One region of the Candidatus Pantoea multigeneris genome, then DNA from elsewhere that is predicted to be linked to it. Evidence: predicted binding sites of a transcription regulator. Region 1 holds the regulator's gene; the other holds the start of a gene.
The links. The regulator PurR, encoded in region 1, represses purine synthesis genes. The targets are predictions, from matches to a motif close to CANGCAAACGTTTGCNTG.

Region 1 (12,506 bases):
AGCCCTGTTTCGCCAGAAAGGCCATATTGTTGGCTGTCTGGGTGTAAAACTGTCGGCGGAAGTTTGCGACCTGTCAGAGCCAATGCGCGATGCGCTACAACGTGGTGCTGAAGGTGTGATGCGGGCCTATGCCCGCACCTTAAAGCAGGCACAGTTGCAGGGAGCCAACTGGCACCTGTCGGCTGAAGAGATGGCGCAGATGCTGTATGTGTTTTGGTCTGGCGCCAGCTTGCAAAGTAAGATTTCACGCGATCCACAGCCGCTCAGTCTGGCCTTAAAGACATTCGGGCAATGGCTTGATCAACACTGATTTTTTTTAAAAACACCATTTGTAGACGACTGGTCTACTTGAGGAGATCATCATGGCTAAAGAGATTTTGTTTCAGCCGCTGAAAGTAGGCGCCATTACCGTACCCAACCGCATTTTCATGGCCCCTCTGACGCGTTTGCGCAGTATTGAGCCGGGCGATGTTCCTACCCCACTGATGGGCGAATACTATCGCCAGCGTGCGACTGCTGGCCTGATCATCACTGAAGCAACGCAGATTTCTTTCCAGGCTAAAGGCTATGCCGGTGCGCCAGGGCTGCACAGCCAGCCGCAGATCGCGGCCTGGAAAGCAATTAACCAGGAAATTCATCAGGCGGGGGGGCACAGTGCCGTCCAACTCTGGCACACCGGGCGTATCTCTCACTCCAGCCTTCAGCCTGAAGGCCTGGCCCCGGTAGCACCTTCTGCCCTGGCGGCCGGAACACGCACCTCATTACGTGCGGAAGATGGCACGGTTTACCGTGAAGACACTTCAACGCCACGTGCCCTGAGCGTGGAAGAGATCCAGCACATCGTGGCTGATTTCGGTCAGGCCGCGGCCAATGCGCGTGAAGCTGATTTTGATCTGCTGGAACTGCACTCTGCCCACGGCTATTTGATCCACCAGTTCCTGGCTCCTGGCTCTAACCAACGTAGCGATGAATACGGTGGCAGCATGGAAAAACGCGGTCGTTTTGCGCTGGAAGTGGTGGATGCAGCGATTGCTAACTGGTCGGCAGATCGCATCGGGATCCGTATTTCACCGATCGGCAGTTTCCAGAACCTGGCCAATGGGCCAGATGAAGAGGAAGCGGCGCTGTGGTATGTGGCTGAACTCGCGAAACGCAACGTTGCCTATATTCACTTCTCCGAGCCAGACTGGGCCGGTGGCGAGCCGTATACTGATGCTTTCCGCGAGAAAGTGCGCAGCATCTATCCTGGCGTCATCATCGGTGCCGGTGCCTACAGCGTGGAAAAAGCGGAAGATTTAATCCAGCGTGGCCTGATTGATGCAGTCGCCTTTGGCCGTGACTACATTGCCAACCCGGATCTGGTGGCGCGTCTGCAACAGGATGCGCCTCTGAACCCACAGCGCCCGGAATCCTTCTACGGCGGTGGTGCCGAAGGCTATACCGACTACCCAACGCTGTAATCAGTAAGCCGTGACCTCAGGTTGCGGCTTGCCTTTTTCGCCCGTTGCCATCATGGTTATACGGGCTTTACGTCATTTATTAAGAGGATATTATGCGTTTACTTCATACCATGGTACGCGTGGGCAACCTGGAACGTGCAATTAAGTTCTACACCGAAGTGTTGGGCATGCGCCTGCTGCGTCAGAGCGAGAATACCGAATACAAATACACCCTGGCATTCGTCGGTTACACCGAGGAGAGCGAAGGTGCTGTGATCGAACTGACCTATAACTGGGGCGTAGAGAGCTACGATCTCGGCAACGCTTATGGTCACATCGCACTGGGTGTTGACGATGTTGCAGCCACCTGCGAGCGCATCCGCTCACAGGGCGGTAAAGTGACCCGTGAAGCTGGCCCGGTTAAAGGCGGCACCACGATGATTGCTTTTGTTGAAGATCCAGACGGTTACAAAATTGAGCTGATCGAAAACAAGCACGCCGGTCACGGCCTGGGACACTAATCTCTCCCCTTCAGTCTGCCGTTCCGGCAGACTGCTCGCTTAACCTGCTGCACCGTCAGCCGTTTTTTGCCATAATGCCCGCTGCCTAAATCTGCAATGAGATCCCGATGTCTGCTTCAACTTCCCAAAATGCTTTAAATCAACGTTTTCGCGGCTTCTATCCTGTGGTTATTGATGTTGAAACTGCCGGATTCAATGCCCAGACTGATGCTTTATTAGAAGTGGCAGCCACGACGTTAAAGATGGATGAAGATGGCTGGTTACATTGCGATCAAACACTGCATTTCCACGTCGAGCCCTTTGAAGGGGCGATTTTAAACCCGGAAGCGCTGGCGTTTACCGGTATCGACCCGCACAACCCGCTGCGTGGTGCGGTGAGTGAACATGATGCTCTGCATGCCATCTTTAAGATGGTGCGTAAAGGCATCAAAGATCACGGCTGTAATCGCGCCATTATGGTGGCCCATAACGCGAATTTTGATTTGAGTTTTATGTCGGCCGCCGCTGAGCGTGCCAGCCTGAAACGCAATCCATTCCACCCGTTTGCGACTTTTGATACCGCCGCACTCAGTGGTCTGGTGCTGGGGCAAACCGTGCTGGCGAAAGCCTGTAAAACCGCCGGGATTGATTTCGACAGTACCCAGGCGCACTCCGCGCTTTATGATACCGAGCAAACCGCCCTGCTGTTCTGTGAACTGGTCAATCGCTGGAAACGCCTTGGTGGCTGGCCGCTGCCTTTAGCGGTGGAAGAAGACACTGAGAGCGCGGAAGAAGCGTAATCGTGACGGCGTCACAAAATTCAGGCACATAAAAAAGGCTGCCATTCCTGAAAATGGCAGCCCTGTTTGAATATGATCTTAACTGGCAAGCATCACGGCATTGTCAGCCTGGATGCATTACTCAGCTTCTTTAAACTTTTCTGCGGTTTCTTTAATCAGCTGCTGCAATTCACCGGCCTGGAACATCTGCACGATGATATCGCAGCCGCCAACCAGCTCACCGTCAACCCACAGCTGTGGGAAGGTCGGCCAGTTAGCATAACGTGGCAGCTCAGCACGGATATCCGGGTTCTGCAGAATATCAACATACGCGAAGCGCTCACCACAGGCAGACAACGCCTGAACCGCCTGGGCGGAGAAACCACAGCTAGGCAGTTTTGGCGAACCTTTCATATACAGCAGGATTGGGTTTTCGCTGATCTGCTGCTGAATTTTTTCAATTGTGCTCATAAAATGTCTCTCTCAATTCCCTACTTCGTGTTTCTTTATTGTAGCGATTTCCAGGCACGACTGAAAACCGGATTTTGCGTTCCCTAAAGCAAATCGCCATCTGTGTTAATTCAAATTTTTCATGAGTCGATATCCGCCACACCTTTTTTAGGGTGATTCATTCATTCTTTGTCATAATTGTGGTGCTATAACCTACTGAGATTGCGTGTTTTTCCGACAATCACACTCTGTAAGAATTAAATAAAAAAAGACCTTACCTTTTCGAAAAAAACTGGATTAGAATTACTTCGGTGCTGATCAAGGATCAGATTTGTCTAACTTTGTCGCGGCCAATATCGCGTGGCAGCTTAACCTGTAACCGGACTATGCGTTTACTGATTACGCTTTTCATACTGGCTTTTACTCAAGTTTTTTTGAACGTTGCATGTGCTTCTCCGCATAAGCCGGTTAACGCCAGCTTGCATAATGCAGAGAAGAAAAGTGCGCGTGAAGATGAACGCCGCAAGCGACGCCCGGTGAAAAGTTCGGGTAAGAAAACCCGTACCACAACCATGGAAAAGCTGAAACTTAAGCGCAGTAAAAAAGCCGCGCCTGAGAAAGTGCATCACGAACCGGTTAAAAAAGCCGCGCATCTGACAAAACACACCCCATTAAAAAAGAAAGCCGAGCTTAAGTCTGCACGGGTTAAATATTACGGCCATAAGCGTGGTGCGCGTGGTAAAGCGACTGAACTGGCCACGATTAAAATGAGCAATGCTCACCGCCAGCGCTATCAGAAAGCCCGTGAAACGGCCATGAACAAGCTAATGGGCCAGTTGGGCAAACCTTACCAGTGGGGCGGCACCTCGCCGTATACCGGTTTTGATTGCAGCGGCCTGGTCTGGTATGCCTATAAAGATCTGGTGAATTACAAATTCCCGCGTACCGCGAATGAGATGTACCATTTGCGCGACGCAGCGCCGATTAAGCGTGACATGCTACAGAAAGGGGATTTGGTCTTCTTCCGCATTGCGCATCGCGGGGCGGCCGATCACGTTGGCGTGTATTTGGGTAACGGTAAATTTATTCAGTCACCCCGTACCGGCAAAGATATTCAGATCAGCGCACTCAGTAATGATTACTGGCAGAGCCATTATGTCGGTGCTCGCCGCATGATGACCCCAACCACCATTCGCTGAGTGTTGCGGAGAAAAAAGCCTGAAGATGACCTTCAGGCTTTTTTTTTGCCTGCGATAACTACGCATTCAGATACAGCATCAGTGAATGATTCCCTCGGTTGCCCCGCTGTCACCGCCCCCTCTGGTTTAGCGCTTCGTGTGGCGGCTTGTAAAAATCTCGTCATCTTTGCTGTGTCTTGCTAGAATCCCCTTCTTCGTTGCGCAACAGCGTTTTTTCACCGCCCACCCTACCCACGCCAAGTCACACTCTGGCGGCAAAATAGTGGTCAAAAGGCAGTTGGATTTCCGCAAATTTCACCCTGCGCACGCAAACGTTTAACATTATGTTTATCAATACATTAGGATAAGCATTGGAGTCCGGTTTACATGGCAACAATTAAAGATGTGGCAAAACGCGCGGGCGTCTCAACCACCACCGTTTCGCACGTCATCAATAAAACACGCTTTGTGGCTGAAGAGACCCGCAATGCAGTATGGGAAGCCATTAAAGCGCTGCATTACTCCCCAAGCGCGGTCGCACGTAGCCTGAAGGTGAATCACACCAAGACGTTGGGCCTGTTAGCGACCTCAAGCGAAGCACCTTACTTCGCGGAAATCATTGATGCCGTTGAAAAACACTGCTTCGACAAGGGCTATACCCTTATTTTGGGTAATGCACACAATGACCTGAATAAGCAGCGCGCCTACCTGTCAATGATGGCGCAAAAGCGCGTAGACGGCCTGCTGGTGATGTGTTCGGAATACCCGGACGATCTCCTGAAAATGCTGGAAGAGAACCGTAATATCCCTATGGTGGTGATGGACTGGGGCGAATGTCAGGGCGATTTCACCGATACCGTATTAGATAACGCCTTCCAGGGCGGTTATATGGTCGGTCGCTATCTGATTGAACGCGGCCACCGTGATATTGGCGCGATCCCTGGACAGATGGCACGTAACACCGGGGGTGGTCGTCATGCCGGGTTTGTTAAGGCACTACAGGAAGCAGGCGTGGCGATCCGTGATGAGTGGATTGTGCAAGGGGATTTCGAAACCGAATCGGGCTATCTCGCCATGCAGCAGATTCTGGCACAAAAACAGCGCCCTACGGCGGTGTTCTGCGGCGGAGATGCCATGGCAATGGGCGCAATTTGCGCCGCCGATGAGCTGGGGCTGCGCGTGCCGCAGGATATCTCCGTGATTGGCTATGATAATTTGCGCAACGCGCGTTATTACACGCCAGCGCTCACTACCGTACATCAGCCAAAATCTGAGTTAGGTGAAAAAGCGCTGGATATGCTGTTGGATCGCATCACCAGTAAACGTGAAGACTCTCAGACCATTGAAGTGAATCCGACATTAATTGAACGCCGTTCCGTCGCCGATGGACCGTTCCGCGATTATCGCCGTTAATCCGGACAGTCTTCACTCAGCCACTCCTGATTCAGGGTGTGGCTGTCACCCAAATACGTCAGCAACCATGCCAACGCCGGTGACGCACTTTGCTCGGCCCAGGTGACAAAACAGGGGCTGTCTGGAAACGCCTGCGGTAATTTCAGCTCCTGCAACTGTCCCTGCTGCAACAGCGGCTGCGCCAGATGGCCCGGCGTCATCGCCACACACAATCCCGCTTGCGTACAGGCCAGGCCTGTTTGCCAGTCCGGTGCCACCAGGCGACGTTGGTTATCCAGGGTCCAGGTCATACGGCGTGGCAGCGCGCGTGAGGTATCCTCAATCACCAGTGACGGCCACGCACGTAGCGCGTCTTCATCAGGTTCGGCCACTTGTGTTAACGGGTGGTCGGTTGCGACCACACAGCGCCAGTTCAGTGCGCCCATATCGCGCCAGGCAAAACGCCCTCCTACCGGAACAGCCTGAGTGGCACCAATGGCCGCATCGGCACGCCCATCAGCCAGGGCATCCCAGACACCGTTAAATACTTCATACTGCACGGCAAGTTCCATATCTGGAAAAGCACGATAGAAATCCAGCACCATTTGCCTGACGCGGTGGGGTTTGACGATGCTGTCCACGGCCACCGTAAAGCGCCCTCTCCAGCCGTTGGCTAGCTGCTGACACTGGCGGCGAGTGGCTTGCATTTTTTTGATGACCTCACGACCTTCTGAGACAAAATGCGCACCCGCTGGCGTTAATACAACATCGCGGTGCTGACGTTCGAACAGCGGTACGGCCAGCCAGGTTTCCAACTGCCTGATCGTATAGCTGACGGCAGAGGGGACGCGATGTAATTCCTGTGCCGCCGCACTGAAACTGCCATTGCGCGCGACCGCGTCCACCACTTCAAGTGCATATTCTGACCACATAAGCTTGCCTTCAATTATTTTCACAGCAACCTGCAAATATTAACGTTTCACACTCCCGGCTGCACTCTTTTACACTTGCCGCCTGTGTGAATTAACCATGAGCCTGTTATGTTGTCGTCAAAAGGATTTATGCTCTATCTCGCCGTGCTTAGTATGCTGGGCTTTCTGGCAACGGATATGTACCTCCCCGCGTTTTCTGCCATGCAAACCAGCCTGAGTACCACGCCGGGTATTATTAGCGCGAGCTTAAGCCTGTTCCTGGCTGGATTCGCCTGCGCCCAGTTGGTATGGGGACCGCTGTCCGATCGCCTCGGCCGCCGTCCGGTACTGTTAGCGGGACTGGGTCTGTTTGCGCTGGGCTGTGCCGGTATGCTGTGGGTACAGAGCGGCGAGATGTTGCTGGTGCTGCGCTTTGTTCAGGCGGTAGGCGTTTGTGCGGCAGCGATCAGCTGGCAGGCACTGGTGGTGGACCGTTATGACCAGTCACAAACCGGTAAAGTGTTCGCCACGATTATGCCGCTGGTGGCGCTCTCTCCTGCGCTGGCCCCGCTGCTGGGTGCCTGGTTGCTCGATCACTTTAACTGGCGCGCTATCTTCGCCGTGCTGGCGGTTATCGCCCTGGTGCTCATGCTGGCTACGTTGCGCATCACCACTAAGCCGGTGGCACGCAACGTAACGGAAAAGCAGCCCGGATTTTTTGCGCTGCTGGCTAACCGCACCTACAGCGGAAATGTCGTTATCTATTCTGCCTGTTCAGCGAGTTTCTTTGCGTGGCTGACGGGCTCCCCGTTTATTCTCGCAGACCTCGGTTTAAGTCCCGCCGCCATTGGCTTGAGCTATTTGCCGCAGACGGTTGCCTTTCTGATTGGTGGTTTTGGCTGTCGCGCCCTTCTGAACCGGTTCCCGGATCAGCTGTTACTGCCGCGCCTGCTCGTCATCTATGCGGTCAGTATTTTGCTGCTGCTGGCAGCAGGAAAATGGATGGGTGATAGCCTGACCGCACTGTTATTGCCTTTCTGCGGCATGGCGATGGCAAACGGTGCCATTTATCCGCTGGTGGTGACGCGCGCACTCATGCCTTTCCCACAAGCCAGTGGCAAAGCAGCGGCGCTACAGAACGCGCTGCAACTTGGGCTCTGTTTTATCGCCAGCTTGATTGTCTCCGCAGGGCTGGTTGAGGCACTGAGTACCACCACCTGGGTCATGACGGCCACGGTGGTTATCGCCGCATTCGGCTACCTCTGGCAGCGCCCGCTAAACGCACGTTCTGACATTGTTTCTTCCTCTCCTGCCTGCGAAGATAACCCCTGATACGGATTGGTTAGCACGCTAACATTAATCCGTTGAATATTGACCCAGGTGAGCATATACTCGCTTGGGCCATTAAGTTCTTAACAAAACAATAACATGAGTGACACATTTGCGCGCGACACTGTCGCCGTGATGGCTTGTGCTTTTTTTTCAGTACCCTGAGTTTCAGACGACATTTCACAGAATCAATCCTCTGTAAAACGCCGGATTTCAAGCGAACGGAATATTCCGTGAGTTTTCTCACAAGCTTCGAGAAATTGACTATTCTTTTTCTCAGGTAAGACCGGACAGGTGTGATGGAGATGCTATGAGTTCATCGTGTATAGAAGAAGTGAGCCTCGAAGAGAACCATTGGTTTCGTATTGCCCATGAATTACTGAGCAAGGCAGATATTGAAATTAATGGTACGCGTCCCTGGGATATTCAGGTGAAACACCCTGATTTCTTCAAGCGGGTATTACAGGAAGGGTCGCTAGGCCTTGGCGAAAGCTATATGGACGGATGGTGGGAGTGCGAACGCCTCGATATGTTTTTTCACCATGTGTTAAAACATAAACTGGATCAGCAACTGCCGCGCCATTTTAAAGATACCCTGCGCATCGCTGCTGCGCGCTTAACTAACCTGCAATCCAAAAAACGTGCCTGGATTGTTGGAAAAGAGCATTACGATTTAGGTAATGACCTCTTTACACTGATGCTCGATCGCTTCATGCAATATTCCTGCGGTTACTGGGATAGCGCAGAAACGCTGGAAGACGCACAACACGCTAAGCTAGACATGATCTGCCGTAAGCTGGAGTTGCAACCGGGCATGAGCCTGCTGGATATCGGCTGTGGCTGGGGCGGATTAGCGGAATTTGCTGCCCGTAATTATGGCGTGAGCGTTTACGGTGTCACTATTTCGGCGGAACAGCAGAAGCTGGCGCAGCAACGTTGCGAAGGTCTGGACGTCACTATTTTGTTGCAGGATTATCGCGACCTGAATCAGCAATTTGATCGCATTGTTTCCGTCGGCATGTTTGAACACGTAGGGCCTAAAAACTACGCCACCTACTTTGATGTTGCTGATAAAAATTTGAAACCCGACGGTATTTTCCTGCTGCATACTATCGGTTCAGTCAGGACAGATATGAATGTAGATCCGTGGATCGACAAATATATCTTCCCTAATGGATGCCTGCCATCCGTCCGTCATATTGCGGAAGCCAGTGAACCCCACTTTATCATGGAAGACTGGCACAACTTCGGTGCCGATTATGATATTACGCTGATGGCCTGGTATGATCGCTTTATTGCCAGTTGGGAACAGCTGGAAGAGAAATATGGCGATCGTTTTAAACGCATGTTCTCCTACTACCTGAATGCCTGCGCCGGTGCCTTCCGTGCCAGGGATATTCAGCTATGGCAAGTGGTATTTAGCCGTGGCGTAGAGGGTGGATTGCGCGTCGCGCGATAGTAGTTACTGCGGTGGCACCGGCCACCGCAGTTCACAGAATTACTCTTCCTCTTGCTCGTCCTGAGCTGCTTGCGCTGCTGCCAGAGCCGCGGCTTCCCGCTGTGCTAATACGCGTTCTACGGTTTCAACAATTGCTTGCGTATGGGGATCGATCTCAATATTTACGCGATGTCCCAGCTTTTTGCTGCCCAGCGTGGTGCGCTCCAGGGTTTCCGGGATCAGATGAACACAGAATTTGGTCCTGGTCACATCGCCCACGGTCAGGCTGATACCATCAATGCCCACAAAACCTTTATGCAAAATGTATTTCATCTGTGAAGCATCCAGTGGCTTGAACCACACTTCACGGTTATTTTCTGACTGGATAATTTTGCACACTTCAGCCGTGGTCATAATGTGTCCAGACATCAAGTGGCCGCCAATCTCATCACTGAATTTGGCTGCACGCTCAATGTTCACCACATCGCCGGTTTGGATATCGCCGAGATTGGTCACACGCAGCGTCTCTTTGATTAAATCAAAGCTAACGCGATTGCCTTCGATGGCGGTGACCGTCAGGCAGCAACCGTTGTGGGCAACGGAAGCCCCCAGCGCCAGGCCAGGCAATAATTCTTCCGGCAATTCAGCCACGTGGGTACGAAACAGCTCTTTTTCTTCTATTGATACGATCTTTGCGGTGCCCTGCACAATACCGGTAAACATAGCTATAGCCTCTGCGAAGTTTGCGTTAGTTTATCACAGCTTAGCGCAGCACGGCCTTAGCATTAGAGGCCATCCACAGCGAAACGCCGGCAAAGATTGGCGAACTTCCCGCTGCCAGTTACACTAAGCCGCGTTTTCCTTGTGGTTTCCCGTTTTTTCAATATTCCTCATAACAACAGGTGTTTAAGTGCAGAAGTATTTAACAGAAGCACGACAGTTGCTCGCTTTAGCTATTCCGGTCATTTTGGCGCAGGTTGCTCAGACTGCGATGGGCTTTGTCGATACGATTATGGCTGGCGACGTCAGTGCCACCGATATGGCAGCGGTGGCCGTTGGCACCTCCCTCTGGCTGCCGACGATTTTGCTGGGCCACGGCATTTTACTCGCCCTGACCCCCACCGTTGCGCAACTTAACGGCTCCGGTCGCCGCGAGCGGATTGCTCATCAGGTCCGTCAGGCGCACTGGTTGGCGCTGTTTCTCGCCATCATCATTATGATTGTGCTGTGGAATGCCGGTTTTCTACTGCGTTCCATGCACAATATCGACGAGCAGCTAGCGCAAAAAGCCGAAGCCTATTTGCACGCTCTGCTGTTCGGTGCGCCCGGCTATCTCCTGTTTCAGGTGATGCGTAACCAGTGTGAAGGTCTGTCGAAAACCAAGCCAGGCATGATCATGGGCTTCCTCGGGTTGATGCTGAACATCCCGCTTAACTGGATCTTTATTTATGGCCATTTGGGCATGCCCGCGTTGGGCGGCCCCGGCTGTGGTGTCGCGACTGCCACGGTGTACTGGGTGATGTTTGTGGCGATGCGCTTCTGGGTGCGTCGCATCCCCCATATGCGGGATATCCGCCTGACCGAACGCTGGTCTGCGCCTGTGTGGCCGGTGCTGTGGCGCTTTGTTACCTTAGGCCTTCCTATTGGGCTGGCGCTGTTCTTCGAGGTGACGCTGTTCGCGGTTGTGGCTTTACTGGTATCGCCTTTAGGGATTGTCAGCGTGGCTGGGCACCAGATCGCACTCAACTTTAGTTCGCTGATGTTTGTCTTGCCGTTGTCGCTGGGTGTGGCAACCACTATCCGGGTAGGCTTCCGTCTGGGTCAGGGTTCTGCCGAGCAGGCGCGCGTCGCCGCATGGACGGCGCAAGGCGTTGGCATCTGTATGGCGGCAATCACTGCGCTGTTTACGGTGGTTTTCCGTCACCACATCGCCCTGTTGTATAGCCAGGACCCGCTGGTGGTGACGCTGGCAGCACAATTGATGCTACTGGCCGCGATTTACCAGTTCTCGGATTCCATTCAGGTGATCGGCAGCGGTATCCTGCGCGGGTATAAAGATACGCGATCCATCTTCTTTATTACCTTTATTGCCTACTGGGTACTGGGCCTGCCCACGGGCTACCTGCTCGCGCTGACAGATGTGATTGTGCCACGCATGGGGCCTGCGGGCTTCTGGTGCGGCTTCATTGCCGGGCTGACGTCGGCCGCCGTGATGATGATTTGGCGCATCCGTCGTTTACAGCGTTTGCCTGCCGAGATGATCCTGACTCGCGCCGCACGTTAGTCCTTGATCCGGGGCTGAAATGCCCCGTTTCGGATAAAAAAACGGCGCATCGCACAGATGTCAGTCAGTCGTCACGAAAATTGCATTTTTCTCCTTGCCAGTCAGACACACTGTCGATAATATTCGTCCCCGCTGTCACCCAGACAGCATGTTGCGCTCTTAGCTCAGTTGGTTAGAGCACCACCTTGACATGGTGGGGGTCGGTGGTTCGAGTCCACTAGAGCGCACCAAAGTGCGTCCGTAGCTCAGTTGGTTAGAGCACCACCTTGACATGGTGGGGGTCGGTGGTTCGAGTCCACTCGGACGCACCAAATTCTGAAATGCGCTCTTAGCTCAGTTGGTTAGAGCACCACCTTGACATGGTGGGGGTCGGTGGTTCGAGTCCACTAGAGCGCACCATCTCCTGATTATTCCCCTTGTTGCGCAATAAAATCCCAACCCTAAGCATTTTAAGACTTTTTCCGTTTTCCAATTGGTTTTCGCATACTTAGCGTCTATACTAGCGCCGTTGACCCACTTGAAAGGTTTCAGCGCTAACGTGACAGCCAAATTAACGTCTTTTTATTGCGCAACAACGCCATCGCGTTTTCCTATTCGCGCACAACTTCCTCTGCACGCGCTGACCTCATCTTCTATTCTTTATTCTGTACAAAAACAACAATCGCATTCTCACGTGTTGCACCAGCAGCACGTCCCGACCTTTATCATTCATCACAACCTACAGATAACTCGTCATGAAAAAGACTAAGATCGTTTGTACTATCGGCCCGAAAACTGAATCTGAAGCAGTGCTGTCCCAACTGTTG
Region 2 (12,506 bases), 1.1 Mb from region 1:
AAACTGATCGTGCTGGGTGGCCCGGCGATGAATATCGGCCTGGGCGGCGGTGCAGCCTCTTCAATGGCGTCTGGTCAGTCGGATGCGGATCTGGACTTCGCGTCAGTACAGCGTGATAACCCAGAAATGGAACGTCGCTGTCAGGAAGTGATCGACCGCTGCTGGCAGTTGGGCGAAGACAACCCAATCCTGTTCATTCACGACGTGGGTGCAGGCGGCTTGTCCAACGCGATGCCAGAACTGGTGAGCGACGGTGGCCGTGGTGGCCGCTTCAATCTGCGTGACGTGCTGAGCGATGAGCCAGGCATGAGCCCGCTGGAAGTGTGGTGTAATGAATCTCAGGAACGTTACGTTCTGGCGGTTTCCCCAGAGAAACTGGCTGAGTTTGATGCACTGTGCCAGCGTGAGCGCGCACCTTATGCGGTTATCGGTGAAGCGACCGAAGAACTGCACCTGTCACTGGCTGACAGCCATTTCGACAACACCCCAATCGATATGCCGCTGGATGTGCTGCTGGGCAAAACGCCGAAGATGACCCGTGATGTGGTCACTCAGCAGGCACAAGGCGCTGAGCTGAAGCGTGATGGCATCACCGTAGCGGATGCGGTTAACCGTGTGCTGCATCTGCCGACCGTGGCAGAGAAGACCTTCCTGATCACCATCGGTGACCGTACCGTTACCGGTATGGTGGCTCGCGATCAGATGGTTGGCCCATGGCAGATCCCGGTAGCTAACTGCGCCGTGACCACCGCAAGCCTCGACAGCTATCACGGTGAAGCCTTCGCACTGGGCGAACGTGCGCCAGTCGCACTGCTGGACTTCGCCGCCTCTGCGCGTCTGGCAGTTGGTGAAGCACTGACTAACCTGGCAGCAACGCAAATCGGCTCCCTGAAGCGCGTGAAGCTCTCCGCGAACTGGATGTCTGCTGCGGGTCACCCAGGTGAAGATGCGGGTCTGTACGAAGCGGTTAAGGCCGTTGGTGAAGAGCTGTGTCCGGCACTGGGCATTACTATTCCGGTGGGCAAGGACTCCATGTCCATGAAAACCCGCTGGCAGCAGGGCAATGAAGAGCGTGAAATGACCTCGCCATTGTCACTGGTGATCACCTCATTTGCCCGTGTGGAAGATGTTCGCCGTACCGTAACGCCAGAGCTGCAACCGCAGGCAGATAACCTGTTGCTGCTGGTTGATCTTGGCAACGGTGCTAACACCCTGGGGGCGACCGCGCTGTCTCAGGTTTATCGTCAGTTGGGCGATAAGCCAGCAGACGTGCGTGATGCGCAGCAGTTGGCTGGCTTCTTCAACGCCATGCAGGCGCTGGTTGCCGAGCAGAAACTGTTGGCTTACCACGACCGTTCAGATGGCGGCCTGCTGGTCACGCTGGCAGAGATGGCCTTTACCGGTCACTGTGGCGTTGAGGTGGATATCGCCGCTCTGGGTAACGATGCGCTGGCTGCACTCTTCACTGAAGAACTGGGTGCCGTTATCCAGATCAACGCAGCGGATCGTGCCGCAGTAGAGCAAGTCTTCGCGGACCACGGTCTTGCGGCTTCGGTACACGTCATCGGTTCAGCCCAGCCGGGCGATCGTTTCGTGATCCGTTCTGGCGATAGCGCGGTATACAGCGAAAGCCGTACCACTCTGCGTACCTGGTGGGCAGAAACCACCTGGCAGATGCAGCGCCTGCGTGATAACCCAGACTGTGCCGATCAGGAACACGAAGCGAAGAAAAACGACAACGACCCTGGCCTCAACGTTCATCTGACCTTTAAGCCAGAAGAAGATGTGGCAGCGCCAATGATCGCCACCGGTGCACGTCCACGTGTCGCCGTGCTGCGTGAGCAAGGTGTGAACTCCCACGTTGAGATGGCAGCAGCCTTCCACCGTGCGGGCTTTACCGCAGTAGACGTACACATGAGTGACCTGCTGGCCGGCAAACGTGGTCTGGAAGAGTTCCAGGCGCTGGTTGCTTGCGGTGGCTTCTCTTACGGTGACGTCTTGGGTGCGGGTGAAGGTTGGGCGAAGTCGATTCTGTTCAACAACCGCGTGCGTGATGAGTTTGAAAACTTCTTCCACCGTCCGCAGACGCTGGCGCTGGGCGTGTGTAACGGCTGCCAGATGATGTCAAACCTGCGCGAGCTGATCCCAGGCAGCGACCTGTGGCCACGCTTCGTCCGTAACCAGTCCGAGCGTTTTGAAGCGCGCTTCAGCCTGGTTGAAGTGGCTGCTAGCCCGTCACTGCTGCTTGATGGCATGGCCGGTTCACATATGCCAATCGCTGTTTCTCACGGCGAAGGCTTTGTGGAAGTGCGCGATGGCGCACATCTGGCGGCGCTGGAGAGCAAAGGTCTGGTTGCACTGCGCTTTGTTGATAACTTCGGTAAGGTTACTGAAACCTATCCAGCGAACCCGAATGGCTCGCCAAACGGTATTACCGCGGTGACCAACGAAAGCGGTCGCGTGACCATCATGATGCCACACCCGGAGCGTGTGTTCCGTACCGTGAGCAACTCGTGGCACCCGGCAGAGTGGGGCGAAGACAGCCCGTGGATGCGTATCTTCCGCAATGCACGTAAGCAGCTTGGCTAAGCCTTAACGCTTGAAAATCATGCCAGTCAGTAACATGACTGGCATTTTTTTTGGCTGAAACCAGGGACTTTTCACTGAGGTGTCGCCGTTGTTGGTTTTTAGCGACAATGCCAGAGTGCGCCTGTCTCCAATTGGAGACATTTAACTTATTGAAAAATAATTGCTTGTCAAAATGGCGTTGTTTATGTCGCAAAAAAGAGACACTTTTTGCGACGCAAATCTGTCGTAAACCGTGCCAGTTGATAGCAACTTACTGAAAGTAAATAAATTTTAAAAAGTGGCACGCTATTTGCTATACTCAGTTCGTGGCTCATTCGCCCTGTCTATGATTGCCCCGCTCACTGCGGAGAGCTCATAAAACCTGAATGACGCACCAAACGGAGCCTGCCGTCCACCAAACCGATAATCGCTTGCTTTGCAACGTTATCAAGCATCGGACGTAACGTTGAGTTAGGCTCCACCTTTTCTATCACGGCGCTACGGCGACGTGCCAACGGCAGGCCATTGCGCCTGCCGTTCTCTTTTCTACTATCTTCCCTTGCCAGAGTTGGTTAGCATCCGCACAGCACGGTTAAGCGAGAACCTCTCTGTGAAAAAATGGCGTCTCTTTCCTCGATCCCTACGTCAGCTGGTGTTGATGGCCTTTCTGCTGGTGTTATTGCCGCTGTTAGTGCTGGCCTGGCAGGCGTGGGAAAGCCTCTCGGCACTCAGCGATCAGGCGGCGGATACTAACCGCAATACCTTCACCGATGTGCGGCGCAGCGAAGCAATGGCACGCACAGCGCTGGAACTGGAGCGCAGCTACCGTCAGTACTGCGTGCTGGGTGATGAAACGCTGGCAAAGCTCTACCAGACCCAGCAAATCCGTTACAGCCAGATGCTGAGCACCCACAGCGCCAGCTTGCCGGAGCTCAAAGCGTTTGCGGTGTTACAGCAAACCCTGCCGCAACTGGCACAGCTGCACTGTGAAAACGGCAATCCTGGCGGCGAGGCCGCAGAGGCGCTGGATAAATTCTCCGTCACCAATACCCAAATGGTGCAGGAAACGCGTGATGTGGTGTTCTCCCGCGGCTTGCAGTTGCAACGTGAAATTGCCGATCGCGGTCAGTTCTTTGGCTGGCAGGCGCTGATCCTGTTTGTCATCAGCCTGTGTCTGGTGTTGCTGTTTACCGGGATGATCATCGGCCCGGTCAAACAAGTCGAACGGATGATCAACCGCCTGGGAGAGGGGAAAGCCATTGGGCAAAACAGCCGTTTTCGTGGCCCGAGAGAGCTTCGTTCGCTGGCTCAGCGCATCATTTGGCTGAGCGAACGCCTGGCCTGGCTGGAAACCCAGCGGCATGAGTTTTTGCGCCACCTGTCCCATGAGCTGAAAACCCCGCTCGCCAGCCTGCGCGAAGGCACGGAACTGCTGGCGGATGAAGTGGTGGGAAACCTTAATGGCGAGCAGAAAGAGGTCGTCACGATTCTGGATAACAGTAGCCGCCATCTGCAACAGCTGATTGAACAGTTGCTGGAGTACAACCGTAAACTGATGGACGGGCCGATCAGCCTGCAAACCATCAATCTCGATGAACTGCTGGAGGAGGTGATTCGCGCCCACGCTTTGCCAGCGCGCAGTAAACAGATGCAAACCCACATCGATTTCGCCGCCAGCCACTGTCTGGCTGAGCCTACGCTATTAATGCGGGTGCTGGATAATCTCTACTCTAACGCCGTGAACTATGGGGCTGAATCCGGTAACATCTGGCTGCGTAGCCAACTATCAGGCAACAAAGTATCGATTGAAGTGGCCAACAGTGGCACCCCGATCCCCGTGACCGAGCGCGATATGATTTTCGAGCCCTTTTATCAGGGGAGTCAGCAGCGCAAAGGGCCGGTAAAGGGCAGTGGCCTTGGGTTAAGCATTGCGCGTGACTGTCTGCGGCATATGCAGGGCGACCTGAAACTGGTTGACAGTAAAGACGCCGATGTCTGTTTTCGTATTGAATTAAACGCCACAGCCGGAAAACCCTGACGAATGAGAATGGTCATGCCCCTATTGCTGAGCGCTTTGCTGCTCAGCGCTTGCAGTACGACTAAGGTGCCTTCTGTTGCCAGCGATAGCCACAAAGTGGCCGAACCGGTATTGCAGCTGCCCGACTACCTCGCCACCGATTGTCGGGATGTCTGGCACATTGAAGCCGCCTCGGCGATGAGCAATCCCCTTTACTGGTTACGAGCGATTGACTGTGCAGACCGTCTGTCGCCGGCAGATGCGCGGGCGGAAGCCCACGGCTGGCCTGTAGAAAGCTGGTCCCGCGCCTTTAAGCAGGGCATTTTGTTGGCGAATGGCAATGTCACACCGCCTGAACGGCGCGATTTCGTCAACGCACTCGACAGCTACAGCACTGAATTCCCCAGCCAGGTTCGGCCGTTAATCCAACTCTGGCGCAGCCAGCAGGCCGCACAGCTAGAGCTAAGCGAAACCCGTACCCGGGCGTTTAAGCTGCAACAGGGCAGTGACGGGCAGTTAGAGCAGCTACAACAGCAGTTGAGCCAGTCACGCCAGGCGCAGGCAGAGACGCAGCGTAAGCTGCAACGACTGGCTGACATTGAACGTCAGCTCTCATCCCGTAAATCACCGGATGCCAGTGACAGCACGCACGCAGCCCATGAGGAGCCATAAAGTGAAACACTCGGCACGTCTGTTACTGGTGGATGACGATCCTGGGCTACTCAAACTGCTGGGCATGCGACTAAGCAGTGAGGGGTTTCAGGTAGTGACGGCGGCCTCAGGGCCAGAGGCACTACGGCTGATCGCCCGGGATCGTGTTGATCTGGTGATCAGCGATCTGCGCATGGACGAAATGGATGGGCTGGCGCTGTTTGCTGAGATTCAGCAGCGGCATGCAGGGCTCCCGGTGATCATCCTCACCGCCCATGGTTCGATCCCGGATGCGGTAGCTGCAACGCAACAAGGGGTGTTCAGCTTCCTGACCAAACCGGTAGACCGCGATGCACTGTATAAGGCGATTGATGAAGCCTTATCCCTGCGAGCACCGCAAAATGACGATCGCTGGCGTGCTGCAATTGTGACGCGCAGTCCGCAGATGCTGCGGCTGTTGGAGCAGGCACACATGGTGGCGCAATCCGATGTCAGCATCCTGATTAACGGGCAGAGCGGAAGCGGCAAAGAAGTGCTGGCACAGGCGATTCATGCCGCCAGCCCGCGCGCGGCGCGGCCTTTTATTGCCATTAACTGTGGTGCGCTGCCGGAACAACTCCTGGAATCAGAACTGTTTGGTCATGCGCGTGGCGCGTTTACCGGCGCGGTCAGTGCGAGAGAAGGGCTGTTTCAGGCCGCCGAAGGAGGCACTTTATTCCTCGACGAGATTGGCGACATGCCACAAAGCTTGCAGGTAAAACTGCTACGCGTCTTGCAGGAGCGTAAAGTGCGTCCGCTGGGCAGTAATCAGGACTGTGATATCAACGTCCGTATTATCAGTGCGACCCACCGTGACTTGCCGAAAGCCATGGAAAAAAAGCAGTTCCGTGAAGATCTCTATTACCGGCTTAACGTGGTTAACCTGCGTATTCCGGCGTTGCATGAGCGCACGGAAGATATTCCGCTGCTGGCTAACCATTTACTGCGTCAGGCCGCCGAAAAGCATAAGCCGTTTGTACGCAGCATCTCCGCCGATGCGATGAAAAGACTGATTTCCGCCAGTTGGCCGGGCAACGTCCGCCAGTTGGTGAACGTGATTGAACAGTGTGTGGCCTTAAGTTCCTCTCCGGTGATTGGGGATGCGCTGGTCTCGCAGGCATTGGCAGAAGAGAACAGTGCGTTGCCCACGTTTGTTGAGGCGCGTAACCAGTTCGAGCTGAACTATTTACGCAAGCTGCTGCAAATCACCAAAGGCAATGTCACACATGCGGCGCGTCTGGCTGGACGAAACCGTACTGAGTTTTATAAGCTGCTGTCACGCCATGAGCTAGACGCCAGCGACTTTAAAGATTAGGCTGCAACGCTGCCAAACACACTTATACTTATTCGGAACCCCATCCGGGCACGGAGGGAGCGAGAAAAGGGTCTGTCATGAAAAAGATCGATGCAATTATCAAACCGTTCAAGCTGGATGATGTGCGCGAAGCACTTGCTGAAGTAGGCATCACCGGTATGACCGTTACCGAAGTGAAAGGTTTTGGTCGCCAGAAAGGCCACACTGAGCTGTATCGCGGTGCGGAGTACATGGTCGACTTTCTGCCAAAAGTAAAAATCGAAATGGTAGTGGGTGATGACATCGTAGACACCTGCGTTGAAACTATCATGAAAACTGCGCAGACCGGCAAAATCGGTGACGGTAAGATCTTTGTCTTTGATGTCGCTCGTGTGGTGCGTATCCGTACCGGCGAAGAAGATGAAGAGGCGATCTAAAGCCTTCGCCCGCAGCTGCCAGGCTGCGGGCGGCTCAGTTACACCACTTTATGTGGACCAAACACTTCGTAGTGAATGCGTTCTGCTGCCACGCCAGCATCACGCAACTGTCCGGCAACAAACTGCATAAACCCTAGCGGTCCGCACAGATAGAACTGCTGATTTTCACCGGCAATGGCTGCGGAAACCTGACTTAAATCCATCAATCCTTGCTGATCAAACCGACCTGAGTCGTTGATTTCCGGTGCGCGATACCAGATGTGCTGGCTAAATTGGGCCAGATTTTTCCCTGCTTGTGTCACCTCCGCTGCGAAGGCATGTTGAAGCCCATTTTCGCTGGCATGTAACCAGGTCACCGGGGCAGCATGGTGCTGTGACTCCAGCTGATGAAGCATGGCCAGCATCGGGGTTTGTCCAACGCCAGCGGAGATCAGCGCGACGGGAGTTTGGGCATCCACATCAAGGAAGAAGTCGCCGTGAGGCGCTGCCAGTTCCACCACATCACCCACTTTTGCCTGCTCATGCAGCCAGCCAGAGACTGTGCCCGCAGCTTCATGTTTAACCGCAATGCGGTAGTTGCGCCCATTCGGGGTGGCCGTCAATGAATACTGACGGATCTGGCGGTTCGCCATGCCTTCTGCCTGCACATACAAAGAAAGGTACTGACCTGGACGATAATCCACCACAGACGCACCGTCTACCGGCGTCAGTTCGATGCTCTTAATCACACTGCTCTGATCGGTAATCGCACTGATGCGGAATGCGCGTGTGCCGCGCCAGCCGCCGTTTGCCGTTTCAGACTGATGGTAGATGCTCTCTTCGCGCTGAATGAACACATCGGCCAGCACTCCATAAGCACGGCCCCACGCTGCCAGGACTTCTTCGCCGGGATCCATCAGTTCCTGAATGGTTGCCAGTAAGTGTTCACCCACCACTGCATATTGTTCAGGCTTGATATTCAGGCTGGTGTGCTTCTGGGCAATTTTTTCAACCGCCGGCAACAACACCGCCAGGTTCTCAAGGTTACTGGCATACGCGGCGATGGCATTGAACAACGCTTCACGTTGATCGCCATTGCGCTGATTGCTCATGTTGAACACATTTTTCAGCTCAGGGTGATGTGACAGCAAACGATCATAAAAATGGCGAGTCAGCTCCGGTCCAACTGCCGCAACGGCAGGCAGGGTGGATTTTACGGTGGCAATAGTTTGAGCATCCAACATCGGCGTATCCTGTTTCTTAAACATGTATTTGAAATGCATGTTATGCCTGTCGCGCTGGGTTGTAAATAACCGGATAGTTAGCAAGGGGACAAAAGCGGCAACTTTTACGGCCACTGAAAGCAAAAAAAGGCGGTTCCATAGGGGGAAATATCATGAAATTCAGGACGGGATAAAAAGGATAAAACCCGCGTGGCGAAAGGGTGCCAATCGTTTGCGCAAAAAGAGTGTCAGGGTGCTACCTTCACTGCTCAAAACGGTTTACACTGTGTGCCTTCGCCCTTCGCGGGCCATTATTACCGTTACAGAAAGTTAGCTGAGTCAGGAGATCCGGATGTTAAAGCGTGATATGAACATTGCCGATTATGATGCCGAGTTGTGGCAGGCGATGGAGCAGGAGAAAGTGCGTCAGGAAGAGCACATTGAACTGATTGCTTCAGAAAACTACACCAGCCCGCGTGTAATGCAGGCGCAAGGTTCACAGCTCACCAACAAATACGCGGAAGGGTATCCGGGCAAACGCTACTACGGCGGCTGTGAGTATGTTGATATTGTTGAGCAACTGGCTATCGACCGTGCAAAAGCGCTGTTCGGTGCTGACTTTGCTAACGTGCAGCCACACTCTGGTTCACAGGCTAACTTCGCGGTTTACACCTCACTGCTGGAGCCGGGCGACACCATTCTGGGTATGAACCTGGCACACGGCGGCCACCTGACTCACGGTTCTCCGGTAAACCTGTCTGGTAAGCTGTACAACTTCATCCCTTACGGCATTGATGAAACCGGCAAAATTAACTACGACGAACTGGCTGAGCTGGCAAAAACTCACCAGCCTAAAATGATCGTTGGCGGCTTCTCTGCATACTCAGGCAAAGTTGACTGGGCAAAAATGCGTGAAATCGCAGACAGCGTAGGCGCTTACCTGTTCGTTGATATGGCACACGTAGCGGGCCTGGTTGCGGCAGACGTTTACCCGAACCCAGTTCCACACGCACACGTTGTCACCTCCACCACCCACAAAACCCTGGCGGGTCCACGTGGCGGCCTGATCCTGGCACAAGGTGGTACTGAAGAGTTTTACAAGAAGCTGAACTCTGCGGTGTTCCCAGGCGGCCAGGGCGGCCCACTGATGCACGTGATCGCAGGTAAAGCCGTTGCCTTCAAAGAAGCGCTGGAGCCTGAGTTCAAAACTTTCCAGCAGCAGGTAACTGTGAATGCGAAAGCGATGGTAGAAGTGCTGCTGGCACGTGGCTACGACATCGTTTCTGGTGGCACTGAAAACCACCTGTTCCTGATTGACCTGGTAAGCAAAGGTCTGACCGGTAAAGATGCTGATGCTGCCCTGGGCCGCGCCTACATCACCGTGAACAAGAACAGCGTTCCAAACGATCCTAAGAGCCCGTTCGTCACCTCTGGTGTGCGTATCGGTACACCAGCAGTTACCCGTCGTGGCTTCAAAGAAGCTGACGTACGTGAACTGGCTGGCTGGATCGCTGACGTGTTGGACAACATCAATGACGAAGCGGTCATCGAAAGCACTAAGCAGAAAGTACTGGCAATCTGTGCTCGCCTGCCAGTGTATGCCTGATAACGGCTGAAGCTTTCCTGAATGAAAAGCCTCGCTAAGCGAGGCTTTTTTTTATGCGGCGGATATAGCGATCTTCATGAAACTTTCTGATGCTGGCTTTAATGGTTTCAGCGATAGGGAGATCGGTACGGTTGGGTAAAGAGGCAAGAATCATGGCTAACTGCTTAGCGTCATCAGTGGCAAAAAACTCACCGTTTACTTTTTCTGCAATGATATCTTTCGGGCCACCACAATCCGATGAGATGCAGTAAATTCCCCGGGACATTGCTTCAACTAATACCATGCCAAAACCTTCAAAACGGGAGGTTAATACCAGGCAACTTATTTCATCAATCTGTCTCTCAATATAAACCCAAGGCTCTTCCTGCCATCCATGCCATGTGATGTTATTATCTATACCCCATTCTGTTGCTTTCTTTTGGCATGTCACCCTGTCTTTCCCATCGCCAATCACATCCAGCGACCATGGAATACATAATAATCGCAATGCTTCAAAAAGTGTTTTTAATCTTTTTTCTTCTTCATAGAGTATCCGGCCGACATACAAAATTTTGAGTTTTTTTGGCCTTCCAATTGTGATTTCTGATGGCTTAACAAAATTATATATCAGGTCGATATCACTCTTTCGCGCACCCAACGCGATTAACTGTGTAGCGACTTCATTACTAATGGCTAAATGACGATGGGCCATAGTCAGGTAGCCCGGTCGATATTTTAAGTTTGGTGGGCTATGCATCCATGAATACAGCGTGATATTCAGGCATGACATCTTAATTGCCCATCCTGCTATATGGCACTCTCTGGTGCCTAATGCTATTAATATGTCAGGTCGGATTTTTTTGATAAATAAAGCCAGTTTTACAATGTGGAAGTAACAATTCAGTTTTTGATTCTTGCTTATTTTATTACTGTAGTGGCATTTCAGATTGTTAATCCATGTGTTTGAAGTCGGCTTTTCACCATTGTGGAAAAAGTAGAGTGAGCTATGAAATTCTGGATCTTCATTAAGGGTGTTAATAACAAAGCGAGTCACATTTTCTAAACCACCATGTCCTGATCTGACTTCTGAAAGCACCAGCACACGTTTGATATTTTTCATCTTTTATTTCACCTATGATTAGCGGAGAAATTGTACGTTTTTTTTCTCTTCTCAAAGCCAAGCCAAGCCAGGTCTGGTTTTTTGGTCGGTTAATAGTTAGCGTCTTTTTATTTTAAATATTCTTTTATTTTATTTACCTTTCTGACAAAGTAGCTGCTCCATCGTCGGAGGGATAATGACACTCAAATCAGCAAGATGGCTCGGTCTGAGCTACTTTACTTACTTCTTTTGCTACGGCATTTATTTACCTTTCTGGAGTGTCTGGCTCAAGGGCAGCGGACTGGATGCGGAAAAAATTGGCCTGCTGCTTGGCTGCGGCATGGTGGCGCGGTTTGTGGGGAGCCTGCTGCTCTCCTCCCAGGTAAAAAATCCTTCACAACTGATTACTGTCCTGCGTGCGCTGGCGTTGATGACCTGCCTGTTCGCCGTGGGGTATTGGATCGGCCAGCAGTGGTTATGGCTGCTCCTGGTAATGGTCGGTTTCAACCTGTTTTTCTCACCGCTGGTGCCGTTGACCGATGCATTAGCCGCGACCTGGACCCAGCAAATTGGCCTGGTGTATGGCCCGGTGCGCCTGTGGGGCTCGCTGGCATTTGTCATTAGCTCAGCACTCACCGGGATGCTGGTTAGCGCTTACTCCTCGCAGGCGATTCTGGTGCTATTAAGCGCCGGGCTGTTAGCGATGCTGGCGGGCATGTTGATACCGCCCGCAACCAAACCACAGGGAGAAGAACGGCAAAGCGGCGCAGTGGGCTGGCAAGCCTGGCGTGAACTGCTACGGGAGAGTGCGGTCAGGCGCTTTATGCTTTGCGTCACCCTGATGCAGGGTGCCCATGCGGCATACTACGGCTTTAGCGCCATCTGGTGGCAGGAGCAGGGCTACTCAGCAACGGTAGTGGGCTACCTTTGGTCGCTGGGCGTGGTGGCTGAGATTGTGATTTTTGCCCTGAGTCACCGGCTGTTTCGTCGTTGGAGCGCGCGTGACTTACTGCTCCTCTCCGCCGTCTGCGCACTGATTCGCTGGACATTACTGGGTGCCAGCAGCGCACTGCCGTTGTTGATTGTGGCGCAGATTCTCCACTGCGGGAGTTTCACCGTGTGCCACCTGGCGGCGATGCGTTTTATCTCATCACGGCAGGGTGCTCAGGTCATTCGTCTGCAATCACTCTATTCGGCGCTGGCAATGGGCGGTGGGATTGCGGTGATGACCATGATTTGCGGCGTCCTGTTTACCCATCTACAAGGCCATCTGTTCTGGGTCATGGCATTGGTGGTACTGCCAGCGCTGTTTTTACGACCGCGCGTAGCCTGAATCCAGTAACTGGCGGATGTGCATTTGCTGTTCATCCGTCAGGGGCACTTGTGCCAGGATCAACGGCGGCGAGAAGAGTGGTAGTGACGTCATATAGGGCGTCACCACCAAATCTATCTCCTCGGGTGCGCCCTGTTGCTGGAAATCATCCAGATCCTGGTAGCGCAGGGTAAACGGCAGTAACGTAATTTCGCGAATCTGCCTTTCCAGCGCCCGCTCGGCTTCCGCGTCCTCGTGAGTCAGTAACAGGACCTGCTTTTCCTGCAAGGCATTATCCTGCA

Region 2: the regulator PurR is predicted to act here: its motif matches at 8,430-8,447, upstream of glyA (serine hydroxymethyltransferase).

The regions. Positions count from the first base shown of each region.
Region 1 is NZ_VWXF01000001.1:57,008-69,513, forward strand. Features, by position in the region: gene F3J40_RS00250 (TetR/AcrR family transcriptional regulator) at 1-310, shown strand, start outside; gene F3J40_RS00255 (alkene reductase) at 363-1,460, shown strand; gene gloA (lactoylglutathione lyase) at 1,553-1,960, shown strand; gene rnt (ribonuclease T) at 2,068-2,739, shown strand; gene F3J40_RS00270 (Grx4 family monothiol glutaredoxin) at 2,857-3,189, opposite strand; gene F3J40_RS00275 (C40 family peptidase) at 3,555-4,367, shown strand; gene purR (HTH-type transcriptional repressor PurR) at 4,734-5,759, shown strand; gene punR (DNA-binding transcriptional activator PunR) at 5,756-6,670, opposite strand; gene punC (purine nucleoside transporter PunC) at 6,779-7,981, shown strand; gene cfa (cyclopropane fatty acyl phospholipid synthase) at 8,289-9,437, shown strand; gene F3J40_RS00300 (riboflavin synthase subunit alpha) at 9,477-10,139, opposite strand; gene F3J40_RS00305 (MATE family efflux transporter) at 10,327-11,700, shown strand; tRNA gene F3J40_RS00310 (tRNA-Val) at 11,854-11,930, shown strand; tRNA gene F3J40_RS00315 (tRNA-Val) at 11,935-12,011, shown strand; tRNA gene F3J40_RS00320 (tRNA-Val) at 12,023-12,099, shown strand; gene pykF (pyruvate kinase PykF) at 12,435-12,506, shown strand, end outside.
Region 2 is NZ_VWXF01000001.1:1,158,027-1,170,532, reverse strand. Features, by position in the region: gene purL (phosphoribosylformylglycinamidine synthase) at 1-2,589, shown strand, start outside; gene F3J40_RS05330 (sensor histidine kinase) at 3,179-4,606, shown strand; gene qseG (two-component system QseEF-associated lipoprotein QseG) at 4,610-5,257, shown strand; gene glrR (two-component system response regulator GlrR) at 5,244-6,590, shown strand; gene glnB (nitrogen regulatory protein P-II) at 6,668-7,006, shown strand; gene hmpA (NO-inducible flavohemoprotein) at 7,045-8,229, opposite strand; gene glyA (serine hydroxymethyltransferase) at 8,561-9,814, shown strand; gene F3J40_RS05300 (glycosyltransferase) at 9,849-10,913, opposite strand; gene F3J40_RS05295 (3-phenylpropionate MFS transporter) at 11,089-12,225, shown strand; gene csiE (stationary phase inducible protein CsiE) at 12,205-12,506, opposite strand, start outside.